DNA from 2 places in the Rossellomorea sp. GQ25 genome. Region 2 is predicted to be linked to the other one. Evidence: a T-box and tRNA genes for the amino acid it is inferred to sense, from the RefSeq annotation. Region 2 holds a T-box; the other holds one or more tRNA genes.
The links. A T-box is a leader RNA that pairs with one kind of tRNA and senses whether it is charged. The one in region 2 lies ahead of AC6CIB_RS14505 (valine--tRNA ligase), so its partner is inferred to be a tRNA-Val.
Positions count from the first base shown of each region.

Region 1: it encodes a tRNA-Val, which carries the amino acid that the T-box ahead of AC6CIB_RS14505 (valine--tRNA ligase) is inferred to sense. The anticodon was not compared.

Region 1 covers NZ_JCAXEQ010000005.1:82,190-90,952, reverse strand. Annotated here, with positions in the region: gene AC6CIB_RS16095 (DUF1850 domain-containing protein) at 1-370, shown strand, start outside; gene AC6CIB_RS16090 (TRAP transporter permease) at 357-2,342, shown strand; gene AC6CIB_RS16085 (WYL domain-containing protein) at 2,402-2,626, opposite strand; tRNA gene AC6CIB_RS16080 (tRNA-Val) at 2,774-2,845, shown strand; gene AC6CIB_RS16075 (hypothetical protein) at 3,029-3,202, opposite strand; gene AC6CIB_RS16070 (cold-shock protein) at 3,545-3,745, shown strand; gene AC6CIB_RS16065 (hypothetical protein) at 3,889-4,014, opposite strand; gene AC6CIB_RS16060 (3-hydroxyacyl-CoA dehydrogenase) at 4,198-4,965, shown strand; gene AC6CIB_RS16055 (acyl-CoA dehydrogenase family protein) at 5,079-6,224, shown strand; gene AC6CIB_RS16050 (thiolase family protein) at 6,239-7,393, shown strand; gene AC6CIB_RS16045 (nucleotide pyrophosphohydrolase) at 7,489-7,779, shown strand; gene AC6CIB_RS16040 (MurR/RpiR family transcriptional regulator) at 7,884-8,741, opposite strand.
Region 2 covers NZ_JCAXEQ010000004.1:220,754-229,516, forward strand. Annotated here, with positions in the region: gene AC6CIB_RS14505 (valine--tRNA ligase) at 1-1,935, opposite strand, end outside; T-box leader at 2,006-2,232, opposite strand; gene AC6CIB_RS14510 (YszA family small membrane protein) at 2,396-2,584, shown strand; gene ysxE (spore coat protein YsxE) at 2,622-3,650, opposite strand; gene spoVID (stage VI sporulation protein D) at 3,775-5,007, opposite strand; gene hemL (glutamate-1-semialdehyde 2,1-aminomutase) at 5,361-6,656, opposite strand; gene hemB (porphobilinogen synthase) at 6,712-7,686, opposite strand; gene AC6CIB_RS14535 (uroporphyrinogen-III synthase) at 7,714-8,505, opposite strand; gene hemC (hydroxymethylbilane synthase) at 8,505-8,763, opposite strand, start outside.

The DNA.
Region 1 (8,763 bases), on a different contig from region 2:
TTCGGTTCGCTACACTCATTCTATTCATCTCTCAGAAGTAGAAGAGTTTTATCGTCAATCTACAAACCAAATTCAACAGACAAAGATGCTTTATGAGGATACTGCAATTGGTATGCCTGCGAATGCAGAAGGAAATGAAACCTTCGAGATGACAGAAGAAGGAAAATACTTCATTTCAAATATGAATAAAGTATTTCCATACATTGATATTCGCATCGGACAAGTGGTAGCCAATCATCGACTCGTATTGGATGGGAAAGTCTATCCTTTAGCTGACTATTTCGATAAAGGGTCTGTCGTTCGAATGCAATTAAAGAAACAAACACTATATGATCAGTGGAAAGGAGTGACCGTTGTTGGAAAAAGATAAAGAATTCGAATCATTAACCTCCGAACAACAACAAGAATTATTAGAAAAATATGATCCTGAATCATCTACGAGAAAGCTACACCATGGACTTTTTAAATGGGTGATTTTCTATGGTCTCTTAGCATTTTCATTATTTCAATTAGTCGCATCGATCTTTCAATTTATCCCTAGACAATTACTATTATCTATTCATTTAGGATTTGCTTTGTCACTTGTCTTTCTTCTGTTTCCTGCTAGAAAAAAGAATCTACGAAAAGATAAAGTCGCATGGTATGACGTCGTTCTATCTGTCATATCTGTAGGAATTGGTGCATACTGGCCGATTATGCAAGATGACATCGTTAGCAGAGTCGGTATAATGACATCACTTGATTTTTATGTTGGTTTTGCTGCGATGATCTTAGTATTGGAGGCAACCCGTCGTGCAGTCGGTTTACCCATCACGATTATCGCCTCTACTTTCATTCTCTATATGTATTATGGTCGATTGATGCCTGGATTCCTTGCGCACAGGGGATATGACTGGGACGATATCGTTAAGACGATGTTCTTTACAAGTGAAGGGATTCTTGGAACGCCACTCTATGTTTCAGCAACCTTCATCTTCCTATTCCTATTATTCGGGGCCTTCCTCGTTAAAACAGGCGTAGGGCAATATTTCAATGATTTAGCTGTGGCCATTGCCGGTAAACGCACTGGTGGTCCTGCTAAGGTTGCAATCTTCTCGAGTGCCCTGCAAGGAACGATCAGCGGAAGTTCCGTTGCAAACGTTGTAACATCTGGTTCCTTTACGATTCCAATGATGAAAAAGCTTGGCTATCGTAAAGAGTTTGCAGGTGGAGTAGAGGCAGCAGCTTCAACGGGTGGTCAGTTAATGCCGCCAATCATGGGAGCTGCAGCATTCTTAATGGTTGAATTCATCGGTGGAATCTCTTACTGGGATATCGCAAAGGCTGCCACCATTCCAGCTCTTTTGTATTTTACAGGAATTTGGATTATGACTCATTTTGAAGCGAAGCGAATCGGACTTCGCGGTCTTTCAGACGATGAAATGCCGAATCGTAAAGAAGTTTTAAAGAAAATTTACTTATTAATGCCGATTCTTACAGTCATTATTTTATTAGTCAGCGGTATGAGTGTTATGCGAGCAGCACTTTGGTCAATTGTTGCTACGATTGTGATTAGCGCGATTCGAAAAGAGACAAGGATTGGCTTTAAAGATGCAGTCGACGCACTCGTAGACGGTGCACGTACTGCACTTTCCGTAGCTGTAGCAACTGCGGCTGCAGGGATGATTGTCGGTGTAGTGACAAAAACGGGATTAGGGCTGACACTTGCGAATGGTTTAGTTGACCTTGCTGCTGATCTAACAAATTCATCAGAAGGTAAATTAATCCTGACCCTGGTGTTTACGATGATTGCATCTATTGTATTAGGTATGGGATCACCGACAACGGCCAACTACGTAATCACGTCCACAATCGCGGCACCTGCGATTATCCTGTTAGGTGCACCTGAGTTAGCAGCTCACTTATTTGTCTTTTACTTTGGTATCATTGCAGATATCACACCACCAGTGGCTCTTGCAGCATTTGCCGCCGCCGGGGTGTCAGGGGGGGAGCCGATACGGACCGGGGTCAATTCTGCTAAATTAGCGATTGCTGCCTTTATTATTCCGTATATGTTCGTCCTGTCTCCTGAGTTGCTGATGATTGATACAACAATCCCGAGATTATTATGGGTTGTCTTTACGGCAATAACCGGAATGATGGCCATAGGGGCTGGGATGATTGGGTATTGGTACAGAAGAGTATATGTGATTGAACGTTTCCTTTGTGTAGCAGCCGGTTTAATGCTGATCTATCCAGAGGGGAGCACAGACATCATTGGTTTAGTGTTATTTGGTGTCATGCTTGCGTTACAATTCTTCATTAAAAGAGAAGACAAAACACCAAAAAAAGCAACAGCATAAACAAACAAATGTGAGGCTGACCCTTTATTAGGGTCAGCCTCACGTCTTTTAGTTTCCAACTAGGATATAGTTCGTTTCTTATAAGGAATAAGAGGATAAGCGGCCAAAATATCATGCAGTCTGAATCTGCGGAATTCTTGTCGTAAAAAGCAATAGGCCAGAATAATATCCCCATCTAATTTTTTTACTATGATTTTTCTTTTCGTACAAATGGACTCAGGAGTCATATAGATGATTTCAATGGGGCTTTGGTCCATGAATGAGCGCTGTAATACCGTATTCATTTGTGAGCTCCTCTCCTGGAAGTGTACTCATAGTATATGCGAACGAATGTTCTTTCATACTGAATACCCAGAAGAAAAATGTATAGAACAAAAAATGATTGACATTTTTCTCATCATGACTATAATTTAATATATACCTTCCATAGCGACTTGTTAGCTCAGTGGGAGAGCACTTCCTTGACAGGGAAGGGGTCGTGGGTTCGAATCCCTCACAGGTCATACATAAAGAAAGCCTGCATCTTATTTTAAAGATGCAGGCTTTCTTCTTTTATATGTAAATCAACCTTTATAAAGGATCAGTGTTAAACGACCAGCGCTGTATGCCATTAAAAGTAAAAAGGACTCTGTTGGAATTCACGTAAGAGTCCTTGCCAAATCATATTAAGATATGATCACTTCTTTTTAGTTGACTTCTAATTCTTCCTCAAAATAAAACGTGCCAGGATGTTCTTTTACAATATATGAGAATCGCTTCATATTTTTAACGTATTGCCATTTCAATATTGTCACTGTTTCGCCAGTTTCCTTTATCGTAACCATTGCGCCATTACTAAACCGATTTTTTGTGGATTTCATTGGGCACTCCCTTTCATATTCTCTCATTATACCACAGTTTACCCTTCATTTTAGAGTCCCATTAGTGATAAATTTGGATAAATATAATGGTAGCGCTTTAACGGGCATGAAGGTAGTAATCATTACTCATATCAAGAGACTATTTGATGGGGAGAAAGGTTGTGTCAGAGGTCTGACTTTCAAAACTTCTCCTTGAAGAACTTGCTTATTTATTTCATTACTGTTATTCTATAGAAGAATTATTTTTGTCCGGTATACGAGGGAAGAACAAGATTTGGTTTTCACCTGATATCGCAAGAATAGTAATACTTTGTGTGTAACGCACTTTAGGAGGCAACAAACATGGAAAATGGTAAAGTAAAATGGTTTAACGCAGAAAAAGGTTTCGGATTCATCGAAGTAGAAGGTGGAGACGACGTATTCGTACACTTCTCAGCGATCCAAGGTGAAGGTTTCAAATCTCTTGACGAAGGTCAAGAAGTATCTTTCGACGTTGAACAAGGTGCTCGTGGACCACAAGCAGCTAACGTACGTAAAGCATAATCAAACTTTACAACTCCAAAAACAGACTCATTCGTGAGTCTGTTTTTTTATGGGGATATTTAAGTAACCCGGGACAAATTAAAATTAAAAAATCTATGCACGACATTCCAGTATGCCCGAATTAAACCGGTCGCTTATATTATTCATTTTCCTAAATCTTTCTTCGTCACTTCACTGCGAATATTGAGTTCTTTCGAGAATTCAGTATCGCTTTTTTTGTTGTTTGGGTATTTATTTTTTCGTTCACGATTATCATTTTTATTAGTCATCATTGTTTCCTCCTGTTTGTAAATGGTTATTACATTCTTATTCTAGACAAGTGATGCTTCGTTATCCTTGGTAAGTAAGGGAAGGGTGTTGTGAGTAGACAGAATTTTAAAAACATTATATCTTTTTTCTCCATACAACGCTAAAATTAAAATATATGCTTTACATGAGTGGAGGGATTTATCGTGGAAATGAAAGAAATAGTCGCCTTAGTGACAGGTGGTGCATCCGGGCTGGGTGAAGCTACAGTAAGAAGGATTATTGAGGAAGGTGGTAAGGCATATATACTGGATCTCAATGAAGAGAGAGCAGCAGCCTTGATAGAGGAGTATGGAGAATCCATTGGCTTTTATAAAACAGACGTGACAAAGGAAGATCAGGTGTTAGAAGCCTTGGAGGGGTCGATACAGGCTTTTGGCGGTTTTAATACAGTAGTGAACTGTGCAGGGATTGCTCCACCAGGGAAAGTGATAGGAAGAAACGGAATTCACTCTCTTGATCGATTTTCCAAGGTAATTGAGATTAACTTAATTGGTACGTTCAATGTGATACGCTTGGCTGCAGAAAAGATGATGGGTAATACAACAAATGACCACGGAGAAAGAGGGGTCATCGTCAATACAGCTTCTGTTGCTGCATTTGATGGGCAGATCGGTCAGGCTGCTTATAGTGCATCTAAAGGTGGAGTGGTCGGGATGACTCTTCCGGTTGCCAGGGAGCTTGCAAGGGATGGTATAAGAGTCATGACCATTGCTCCGGGGTTATTTCATACCCCGATGTTTGACACACTTCCTGATGAAGCAAGAAATTCGCTTGGAAAAATGGTGCCATTTCCACCAAGGCTCGGTCACCCATCTGAATATGCTCAATTAGTGAAAAGTATACTCGAAAATCCAATGCTGAACGGTGAAACGATCCGATTAGACGGTGCGATTAGAATGCAGCCTAAGTAAGTGGTTGAAACTGATGGAAATGTTTGCTTATTAAATGAGTGCGTGTTCATTCATTATCCCAAAAATGAAAGCGCTTTATAGAATGCATCACTTTGAAATGAGGGCGAGTACGTATGAAACATCATTATTTAACGGAGGATCATAGCATATTCAGGCAGGCACTTCGGAAATTTTTACAAAAAGAGGCTTATCCTTTTTATGATGAATGGGAGAAAAACAGGATGGTTCCAAGGGCCTTTTGGACGAAGATGGGGGAGCAGGGATTTCTTTGTCCAGACATTGACGAAGTGTACGGTGGAAGCGGGGTGGATTGGGGATATTCCGTGATTATCAATGAAGAATTAGAACGGGTAGGCTCTGGTCTGATCGGGATAGGATTGCACAATGACATTGTAGTCCCTTATATATCTGAATATGGAAGTGAGGAACAAAAAAAGAAGTGGCTCCCCGCATGCACGAGTGGAAAAATGATTACGGCCATTGCTATGACGGAACCTGGTGCAGGATCAGATTTAGCCGGGATTAAAACGACGGCTAAGCTTGAGGGGGACCACTATATTGTGAATGGTCAAAAGACCTTCATCACAAATGGGATTCAAGGTGATTTAGTGATTGTTGCCTGTAAAACAGATACGACCATCAGTCCGCCTCACATGGGGATCAGTTTGTTGGCCATCGAAAGGGATGCACCCGGATTCTCCAGGGGAAGGAAGCTTGACAAAGTTGGTTTACACTGTCAGGATACAGCCGAGCTGATCTTTGAAGATTGCAAGGTGCCGAAAGATAATTTGATTGGGGAAGAGGGCAAAGGATTTCAATATCTGATGAAAAAGCTCCAGCAAGAACGTCTTATCGTGGCGATAGCTGCTCAGACTGCTTCAGAAGAAATGTTTTCTCTCACGATGGATTATGTGAAGAGCCGTGAAGCATTTGGAAGGGCGATTGGTAAATTCCAGAATACACAATTTAAGATAGCGGAAATGGCGACGGATATTGAGATGGGCAGGGTATTCCTCGATGGTTTGATCGCCGAACATATGGATGGGAAAGATGTCGTGACGAAGGTTTCCATGGCCAAGTATAAATTGACTGAAATGGCAAGGCAAATCGCCACTGAATGCATGCAGCTGCATGGTGGATACGGCTACATGGAAGAGTATCAAATTGCGAGAAGATACAGGGATATTCCTGTTGCAAGTATATATGCAGGGACAAATGAGATCATGAAAGTGATCATAGCGAAGAATCTTGGATTATAGAAAGGAAGAGCAGGATGAGAGAGGTTGTTATCATTGAAGGAATACGATCTGCGGTTGGGAGACGGAAGGGTTCTTTGAAAGATATGAGGCCCGATGATTTAGCAGGGGAAGTGCTGAAAGGGTTAGTAGAAAGAGCAGGGATTGACCCTGGGCTTATCGATGATGTCATATTAGGCTGTGTTACTCAATCAGGTGAGCAGGCAGGTGATATTGCCAGGGTGGCTGCATTGATTGCCGGTTTTCCAATCGAAGTACCTGGTACGACAATCGACCGACAATGCGGCTCGAGCCAGCAGGCTGTCCACTTTGCATCACAAGCGATTCTTTCCGGCGACATGGATATCGTAATCGCTGGCGGGGTCGAGAATATGTCAAGAACTCCAATCGGTTCAAACTATCAAGGGGCTCCCTTTAGTGAAAAGCTTAGAGGCCAACACGAGATCATCCACCAGGGTTTATCTGCAGAACGGATTGCTGAAAAGTACGGATTCAGTCGTGAAGATCTTGATCAGTTCGCATATTCCAGTCATCAAAAGGCGTTAAAGGCTCAAGAGGCTGGTTATTTCGACCGGGAAATTTATGAGGTGAAGGTTAACGTCCCGAACGGTACTGTATTTCCGTTTTCTAAAGACGAAGGACCAAGAAAGGAAACGTCACTGGATGTGCTTTCAAATTTAAAACCTGCATTTAAAGAAGATGGTATCATTCATGCAGGGAATGCAAGCCAAATTAGCGATGGGGCTGCCGCACTTCTGTTAATGACGCGGGAGAAGGCTGAAGAATTAGGGTTGAAGGCAAGATTTAAGGTTCATACCCGCGTGGTGGTCGGATCTGATCCTACCCTCATGTTAACCGGACCTATACCGGCAACGAAGAAAGTCCTGGAGAAAGCAGGATTATCATTGTCAGATATTGATGTTTTCGAAGTGAATGAAGCATTCGCACCTGTTGCCCTTGCCTGGTTAAAAGAAATAGGAGCCGACCATTCCAAACTGAATCCAAACGGGGGGGCAATTGCCCTGGGGCATCCATTAGGCGCCAGTGGGGCACGCATCATGGTAAGCATGATGCATGAGCTGGAGCGTTCTGGAGGAAGATACGGCCTTCAAACGATGTGCGAAGGCCATGGGATGGCAAATGCAACAATCATTGAAAGACTGGAAGCTTAAGTGGAATAAAGTTGGTCATTCCTGTCACAATCCTTTTGCCACCCGTGTTATAGTAAAGAAGTGGTAAATGATCATAGGAAAATGGGAGAGAAAAGATGAAACAACTGTATGAAAAAGTTATTGAATTCAGGGATGAACGAAATTGGGATGCCAATCATAATGAAAAGGATCTCGCCATTTCCATTTCATTAGAGGCAAATGAACTCCTGGAAAATTTCCAATGGAAAACAAGCAGGGAAGCAGTGGGAACGACAAGTCAAAATATTAAAGAAGAAATGGCTGATGTCCTGATTTATTTAGTCCAGCTGGCTGATAAAATGGATATCGACTTAGAAGAAGAAGTGTATAAGAAGTTGGAAAAGAATACATTGAAGTATCCGAAGTAATGATTAGGGACGGACCTTTGAAAAGGTCCGTCCCTTTACTTGCTGATAATCATCAGGAAATCCTGAATATAAATGCCTGACGTCCTTTACCCTACAAATAATGACTAAATTTTCTTAATGGAAATCGCGTCACGCATTTTTTGCAGGGAAGCCTTGGATAGATCTTTTCTCTTCATCATGGTGTTGACATAGAGGGCATCCACAATACTTAGCTGACTGATTCTTGAAGCAAGTGCTTCAGACCGATATTCGGTTTCTTGAGATACCGTAAAAAGAGGAATGTCGACCCCGTTGCTTAGAGGGGATTTGGCAAAGTGAGTAATGGCAATGGTCTTTACCCGATTTTTCTTCGCAACGTCTAACACTTCCAATAGATCTTTGTTCGATCCTGAATGAGAGATAAAGACGATCACATCTGCATCGGTCAATTGGGAAGCGGAGATCAGCTGCATATGGGGATCGTTGTACGCCGTAGTGGTAATGCCGGTTCTGAGGAACTTATGATGAGCATCCATGGCAACAAACCCCGATCCACCCGTACCGTAAAATTCTATTCTTCTGGCACTTATCATCCCTTGAATAGCTTTCGTAAACATTTCTTCGTTTAGCATACTTAAAGAATCCTCTAATGTTCTGATATTGGACCTGAACACTTTTTGGGCGATAACGCCCTCAGAGTCCCCTCCATTGATTGTTTCATGAATATCTTCGATAGGGGTCACCAGGTTGGATGCAAGAGAAATCTTCATGGCCTGATAGCCTTTAAAGCCCAATCGTTTACAGAATCGGAAGACTGTAGCATCTGCAACGTTCAGTTCTTCTGCTACACCACTGATGGTGGAGTGGATAATTTTTTCAGGATTAGCAATAATAAAATCTGCAATCATCTTTTCTTTTTCACTGAATTGAGAGTAATGGGAACGGATACGAGGTAAACAATGCTGTATCTTTTCTTCTTTCATGCAGGGTAAACCTCCTCTAAGC
Region 2 (8,763 bases):
CCAGATGAAGTTGTAAAGAACGCGTCCCACTTCACCAAATTCATAACGATCGGCTAATCGTGTCACGGTTTCGATTGTTTCATTTAAACGGGTAAGAATCCATTTATCCGCAACTGATTTTTCACCGGAAAGATCAATTTCGTCATAAGTCATTTCATCCATGTTCATAAGAGCGAAGCGTGATGCATTCCAGATCTTATTCGCAAAGTTCCAAACAGATTCTACTTTCTCAAAGGAGAAACGTAAATCCTGCCCCGGCGAGCTGCCTGTCGATAGGAAGTAGCGAAGTGAATCGGCACCGTACTTTTCGATGACATCCATCGGATCTACACCATTCCCTAGTGACTTACTCATCTTGCGTCCATCTGCATCTCGAACCAGTCCGTGAATCAGTACGTCTTTAAATGGCCGTTCTCCTGTAAACTCCAGTCCTTGGAAGATCATGCGCGATACCCAGAAACCGATAATGTCGTATCCGGTCACGAGTGTATTCGTTGGATAATAGCGTTTAAAGTCTTCTGCATCCAGATCAGGCCAGCCCATTGTTGAAAACGGCCATAGAGCTGAACTGAACCATGTATCCAGTACATCCTCTTCCTGGGTCCAATTTTCAATGTCTTCCGGTGCTTCGTTGTTTACATAGATTTCGCCTGTTTCTTTATGGTACCAGGCCGGGATGCGATGTCCCCACCAAAGCTGACGGGAAATACACCAGTCACGCGTGTTTTCCATCCAGCGCAGGTAAGACGTTTCAAAGCGATCAGGTACAAAGTTGACCTTGTTCTCATCCTGCTGAAGTTTTACCGCTTCTTCTGCCAGAGGACCCATCTTTACGAACCACTGAGTCGAAAGATAAGGCTCAACCACCGCTCCACTTCTTTCTGAGTGACCGACTGAATGCATATGCTCTTCAATCTTGAACAGAACTCCTGTTTCTTGTAGATCCTTTACAATTTCTTTTCGGCATTGGAAACGATCCATGCCTTGGTATTTATCCGCCTTGTCATTCATGGTTCCGTCTTCGTTCATGACTAGAACACGTTCTAAATTGTGACGGTTACCGATTTCGAAATCATTCGGGTCATGGGCAGGTGTAATTTTCACTGCACCGGAACCAAATTCCATATCAACGTAGTCATCCCCTACAATCGGAATATCACGTCCAACGATAGGAAGGGTAACGTTTTTGCCGATTAGATGCTTGTAGCGATCATCTTCCGGGTGAACCGCAACGGCCGTATCCCCAAGCATCGTTTCTGGACGGGTTGTGGCAATTTCAATGTGACCACTTCCATCTGCCAACGGATATTTCATATGATAGAATGCACCTTGTACATCCTGATGAATGACCTCAATGTCTGAAAGGGCCGTTTTCGTTGCCGGATCCCAGTTGATGATGTATTCACCACGGTAGATTAAGCCTTTGTTATAAAGGTCGACAAAAACCTTTTGTACAGCTTCCGATAAGCCCTCGTCCAACGTGAAACGCTCACGGCTATAGTCTAGGCCTAATCCAACCTTAGACCACTGCTGACGGATATGCTCGGCATATTCTTCTTTCCATTTCCATGTTTCTTCTACGAACTTTTCACGACCTAAGTCATAACGTGAAATGCCTTGATTGCGAAGTTTTTCATCTACTTTCGCCTGTGTCGCAATGCCGGCATGGTCCATACCCGGCAGCCATAATACATCGTATCCCTGCATGCGTTTCATTCTAGTCAGGATATCTTGCAGGGTTGTGTCCCAAGCATGACCAAGATGAAGTTTTCCTGTTACGTTCGGAGGAGGAATGACAATTGTGTACGGCTCCTTCTCCTTATCGTTTTTGACTTCGAAATATTTACCTTCCAGCCACCATTTGTATCTGCCCTGCTCAATGGCATTTGGATCATATTTTGTCGGCATAGATAATTGCTGATCTTGAGTTTCCATTTGTTTTCCTCCTATATTAGTGCGAATTACTACACTTTTCTAAAAAAAATAAAAAAATCCCCCGTCCTATGAAAAGGACGAAGGATTCCATTCGCGGTACCACCTTTTTTCTCAGGAGAAATAAGCCTCCTGAACTCTCGATGATTATAACGGCTTTTAACCGGCTTCTACTACTGAATTTCATAGAAACAGCTCTTCAGGCGACCTTCCATTGTCTTAACGTAGAAAATCTCTCAGCTAACGATTTTCCTCTCTGAAAGTAAGGATCAATGTACTCTTCCCGTTCATTGCTTTTCAAGTATTATTTATTTACTCATTATAGTATAGGAAAAGATAAACTTTCGTCAATCATTATCGGCAATTTTTAATAAAAATATTCATTTCGCCTACTCAGGCACCATTCTATCCTGTATTCATAAGATAAAGTAGTGAATATACCCAGGAAAGTGAGTGGACGAATATGAAAAAAATCAATCAATATACCATGCAGAAATGGATGGGAAACGCCCGGTTAATATGTAAGCAATTTATCATTCCCTTTACTATCTTTCAAGGGGTCCGGACCATTTTGCTTCCAACCACTTTTGATGTCCTTCTTTTAACTCTTTTTATCGGTATAGGCCTTGCCATTTATTTCGATTGGATTTAATGGACTGACGAAATGTGGACTTCGCCAGTCCTTTTTTTTATTCTGTGTCGGCCGCCTGCTCCTGCTTCTTTTTTTCCATTTCATCTAAACGCATGACCACATATTCCGTGTTTTTCAGAAGCCAGTGATGCCGTTGCAGTTTCTTAAGAGATTTCCGTTCATTCCGCTTATCCTTCGGTGTATGAAAATACTTTTCCACCACAGCGATGACAGAGCTTGGATAAGCTAAATAACTCATGAACAGGAGCCGCTCTTCATTACGTACGGTAAAATGCTGAAAATACGTGGTGAGCCACTCGATACATTCCTCATAATACTTAGGATAGGTTTTCAACGTTCTGGATAAAAACGGCAGCAGGTCATGGAAGGGTGATGCCATCTTGGAGTTCTCAAAGTTATGAAAATACCCCAAGCCTCTTTCGTCGAATAAAAAATGCTCCGTCGATACCTTTCCATGTGTAATGACGGTTCTGACCTTTTCCAACTCCTTCGTCTCCTCATACCATTCATCCAGCATTTTCCGTGAAAATTTTAGTGCTTGGGAAGCGTCCTTATAGTACATACAAAAATGGAATTGAAAAGGAGACATATACGTTGTCCTTTCACATGTTTCCACATACTCATCGAGAAACTGCTGTTCTTTATCCCACCTGGATGTCAGCTGCTCGTAATGAGATTCCCTCTCTTCTTTATCAATCTTTACTTCTTGAGAGGAGAGAGTATGAAGTCTTGCCAATTCCCGGAACATTTTCTGATGCTTTTCAAATTGATCTTCCCTTTCCAGGTTCAAGAGCCAGGGCATTACATAGTATAACTGCCCATCATTCCACACCGCATAGCGCCCATCCAATGTCGGATAGATCGGAACAATCCGGTTATAGCCCCTTTGAAACAACATTTGTACATTCCTGACAAAATCAACTCCAGTTTGGGCGGGTAGCTGCTTCACAGCCAGTGTGCCTTTATTGGAGAATACTTTGGAAATCTTCCCGTAATTCTCAACAAAATGGGGTTCAACACCATAAGGTTGTAAGACAGGCTTTAATCCCTCCAGCGTTTGTACCATACCTCTCACCTTCTAAGATTACTTTTCTAAAAAAACGGACTAACTCCATTTGGTGTCAGCCCCGTAGTTCCTTCTATATTGCAATTGCGCTCTTCTTAGATGGGAGCGACTTTGCTATATTCCTTTAACCCTTGAAGACATATTCGCTTTTCGGGATATATAGAACCTGCCCCACATAGACGTCTTGATTGGCTTCAAGTTGATTGACCCTCAATAACTGAGGAATGGTTAGATCATACTTTTCTGCGATATAATCCAGCGTCTCTCCCTCTTGAACAATGCATACCCTTAATGTTGCACCCTTTTCCTCTTCTTTTCTCGCAAAGAAATCGGTTAGGGAAATGGTCTCATATTTCTTTTTACCTTTAGCCTTTTTCTTTTCATCCTGCTCTTCAACGCTATCTTCCATTTTTGCATCTACTGCAGATGATGAAGAGGACTCTTCTTCTTCCTCCTCCTGCTGTTTGTATTTTGGAGGCGGTGTGTAGGCAGCCTTGGGTTCAGTCGGCTGTTCTTCTGATGACTCGCTCAGTTCATGCTGTGGCAATTCAAACACGTTTTCTTTTCGGATATAATTTTCCTCATAGGTAGGAGCAGGCTGAGCATCGTATTGAATCTGTACGGGTATCTCATCATCCTCTTCAGCTGGCGGTGTCCGTCCTTCCAGATTAAACGGCTGGTACTCGTCGTCTTCAGAGTCTTCTTCAGAATCCTCTTCTTCATCCTGCTCTTCAACGTTCGCCGTTAATTCTTCAACGTCGTAGTTCTCATACTCGTATACTTCTTCTCTTTCTTCTTGCTCTTCTTCTGTTTCTACTTCTTCCTCCGCTGTATCTTCTTCTACTTCGGCAACTGCACTGGAACGGTAAAGCGGCTCGTAATCTTCCTCTCTGCTAAATTCAGCTTCAAGGGGAGTATGCGTCTGCTGTTCTCCATAAATCCCTGTAATCGTTAAATCGGCATTCAATTTTAGACAAGCATTCTCGGGAACCATGTAGTCGAATGACTCAACGAACACATCGATATCGCCCAGATTGGCAATTCTATTTTTCGGAATCGTCACATCGACCGGGAAACGGTGGACAAATTCATATTCACCTTTTTCCCTCTTTTCTACAATTTGAACAAACTTACCACCCGCTTCAAACTCATCCTCTTCTTCGTCTCTCGGTGAAGTGGGTAAATATTCACCGGAAAGATCAAGGCTTCCCCTGATAAGTACGTACTGCTCTTGCTCTTGTATCGTTATATGAGGATCTAAGGAGATAGATAGCAATTCTTCAACTTCCTGTCCTTTTTTAAACCAAATTGATTCTTCCAAGGAAAATCGCAAACACGATTGTTGTTCTTGTGACAAAAGAAATTCCTCCTTTCAGGTTCCAAACAAAGAAATAGTAAACAATGCCATTATCACTTTATGAACCGAAAAGGGGGATTATGATAGGAAAACGAAAAGTTGTGGGGAGTGTGGTGATTTTTGGTTTAGAAACCGGGGAGTGAACCGGATTGATGTTGGTCGTTTCGATTTATCAACCGTTATTTTGATTTATCGACACTCAAATGGATTTATCGACCGTTCTTTCATTTTATCAACGGTTTTTCAATATCGACCGTTCTACAAAATTCGACTCCCTTCCAATTCCAAAACAACACTTCTCCCAATTCAACACCCATAAAAAAATAGCCGATCCCCCAAAGGATCGGCTATCATCATGACTTCTTACTAATCTTCTCAAACGCTTTTTCCGCTGCTTCAAGGGTTCTTTCAATATCTTCATCTGTGTGAGCTGTCGATAAGAATAGGCCTTCGAATTGGGAAGGTGGTAAAAATACACCTTCATGGGCCATTTCACGGTAGTAATCGGCAAACATCTCTAGATCTGATGATTTCGCCCCTTCGTAGTTGGTTACTTCTTCATTCGTGAAGAAGATCCCGATCATGGAGCCGGCACGATTAATTCTGTGAGGGATGTTGTGCTTTTCTGCTGCTTTCTTTAAGCCCTCTTCCAACAGGTCTGCTTTGCGTGCGAACTCTTTGTACGTTTCAGGAGTCAGCTGGCTCAGGGTTTCATATCCAGCCGTCATGGCCAATGGATTTCCGGATAGGGTTCCAGCTTGATAAATCGGACCGCTTGGAGCGATTCTTCCCATGATTTCAGCTTTACCGCCGTATGCACCTACCGGCAGGCCTCCACCAATGACTTTTCCTAAACAAGTTAAGTCTGGGGTTACATTGTAATAGCCTTGGGCACATCCGTATCCGACACGGAATCCAGTCATGACTTCATCAAAAATTAACAGAGAACCATGATTTTCCGTTATTTCACGAAGACCTTCCAGGAAGCCTGGCTGAGGTGGAACGACACCCATATTGCCGGCAACAGGTTCTACGATCACACCAGCGATGTCATCACCAAATTGTTCAAAGGCATAACGGATGCTTTCCAAATCATTATAAGGAACCGTAATCGTATTCTTTGCTACGCCTTCAGGGACACCCGGGCTGTCGGGCAACCCGAGAGTCGCTACACCTGATCCTGCCTTGATTAATAATGAATCTCCATGTCCGTGGTAGCAGCCTTCGAACTTGATGATTTTATTGCGTCCAGTGTATCCACGCGCAAGACGCAGGGCACTCATCGTCGCCTCCGTACCAGAGGACACCATACGTACCACTTCGATACTTGGAACTCTTTCAATGACTAGTTCGGCAAGTTTGTTTTCAATCTCTGTAGGGGCACCGAAGCTTGTCCCGTTTTCCGCTACTTTTTTAATGGACTCCACCACGCGGTCATTGCTGTGACCAAGAATGAGTGGTCCCCAGGATAGAACATAATCAATATATTCATTTCCATCGATATCGTAAATTTTAGCTCCTTTTCCTCTTTCCATGAAAATAGGATCCATCTTTACGGATTTGAATGCCCGAACGGGACTATTAACTCCCCCAGGCATCAGTTTTACTGCTTCTTTAAACGCTTGCTTCGATTTCTCATATGAACGCATTCCGGGTTCCTCCTTTAGTGATCTCTTCGTCATCCTTACAGGAACTTTCCACCAATTAAGATAACCAATTCGCTACATCTTTTGCAAAATACGTAATAATAAGGTCTGCACCCGCACGTTTCATGCTTGTCAGTTTTTCCATTACGATTTCCTGTTCGTTTACCCAGCCGTTTTGAGCTGCTGCTTTCACCATGCTGTACTCTCCACTTACATTATAAGCGACAACTGGGGTATTAAAACGGTCTTTCACTTCCCGCATGATATCTAAATATGAAAGGGCAGGTTTGACAATTAAGAAGTCTGCGCCTTCTTCTATATCCGACTGTGCTTCTCTTAACGCTTCGAGGCGATTCGCAGGATCCATCTGATACGTTCTGCGATCTCCAAATTGTGGTGTGGAGTGTGCCGCATCACGGAATGGACCATAGAAGCTTGAGGAGTACTTAACGGCATATGACATGATCGGCACATCATGATAGCCGGCTTCATCCAATCCGTGGCGGATCGCTGCAACGAATCCATCCATCATATTCGAAGGAGCAATAATGTCAGCTCCCGCTTCAGCCTGGCTGACCGCCGTTTTCGCTAATAGATCAAGCGTAGGGTCATTCAGTACTTTACCATTTTTTACGATTCCACAATGTCCGTGGTTTGTATATTGACATAAACAAGTATCGGCAATGACGACAAGCTCAGGATAATGTTCCTTCACAAATCGGGTTGCTCTTTGGACGATTCCGTGGTCATGATACGCTTGTGTTCCTGCCTCATCTTTTTCAGCTGGAACTCCGAATAAGATGATGGATTTTATACCTAAGGAAACCACTTCATCCATTTCTGCTTTTAAGTTATCCAGGGAAATGTGAAAAACCCCTGGCATGGAAGGAACGACATTTTTAATATTTTCCCCTTCCACTACAAACAACGGGTAGATTAAATCTTCTTTTCTTAGATGAGTCTCTCTTACTAACGCACGCATATGACCTGATTGACGCAGGCGGCGATGACGATTAAAATGCAGATCTTTCATGTGAAAACCTCCTAAGTAAATAAAGCTTTATTTCGATGATCTATTCATGATAAATTCTTTCATTTCTTTTACCATTTCATTTACAGTATAAATGCTGGGACAGATTTTTACATGTAATCCGTACTGTTCAGCCGTATTTTTTGTAATGGGACCAATGCACGCAATGGGTAGGTCCTGGATTTTATCATGAAGGCTGTACTGGTCGACCACCTTCATAAAATGATGAACCGTTGATGAGCTGGTAAACGTAATGATATCAGGTTTCTCTTCTTCAATGATATCCTTCAAATGACCGATGCTCCCTTGAGGGAGGACGGTTTCATAGACGATCCATTCCTGACAGGACACCCCTGCAGAGGCAAGCGCTGAAGCAATGACGTTTCTTGCCAGGTTCCCTTTTGGGATCAGGACGTCCCCTGAAGGCTTCACTTTCGAAATGAATTCGTCTGCAAAGTCATCCCCTGTAAAATGTTCAGGTACGAAGGAGACAGGGATTCCATATTTCCTGCAATAGTGTTCCGTTTTACTTCCGACTGCAGCAAACTTTCCAGGGAAAGAAGAAATGGAAATCTGTAATCGCTGCAATGCTTGAAGAAAGAATCTTACTCCATTTTTGCTGGTGAAAATAATCCATTCGTACGTATGTATGGTTGTGTGAAGATTCGTTTCCCACTCATCTTCATGAGGTTGAAAATGAAGGAGCGGCACCACAATCGGAACCCCTCCTACGTCTTCGATGAGGGTAGCCGTTTCACTGGATCCCTCACTTCCGCGAGTAATCAAAACCTTTATGTTTTCTAAAGGCCCTATACCCTTCATTATTGATCTAGCTCCTCTTTCACCTGATCAATTAAAGCCTTAGCTCCCAGGTCTGTTAAGCTTTCTGCAACGTTTTCCCCTACTTGCTGAGGATCCTGTCCCACCATGTATTCTTTATAGATCGTTTTCCCATCAGGTGAAGCTACAAGCCCCGTTAAAGCTACGTCCCCATTGTCTTTCAACTCAGCAAATCCTGCAATCGGCACCTGACATCCACCTTCCATTTTATGAAGGAACGCTCTTTCGGCCGTAACAGTC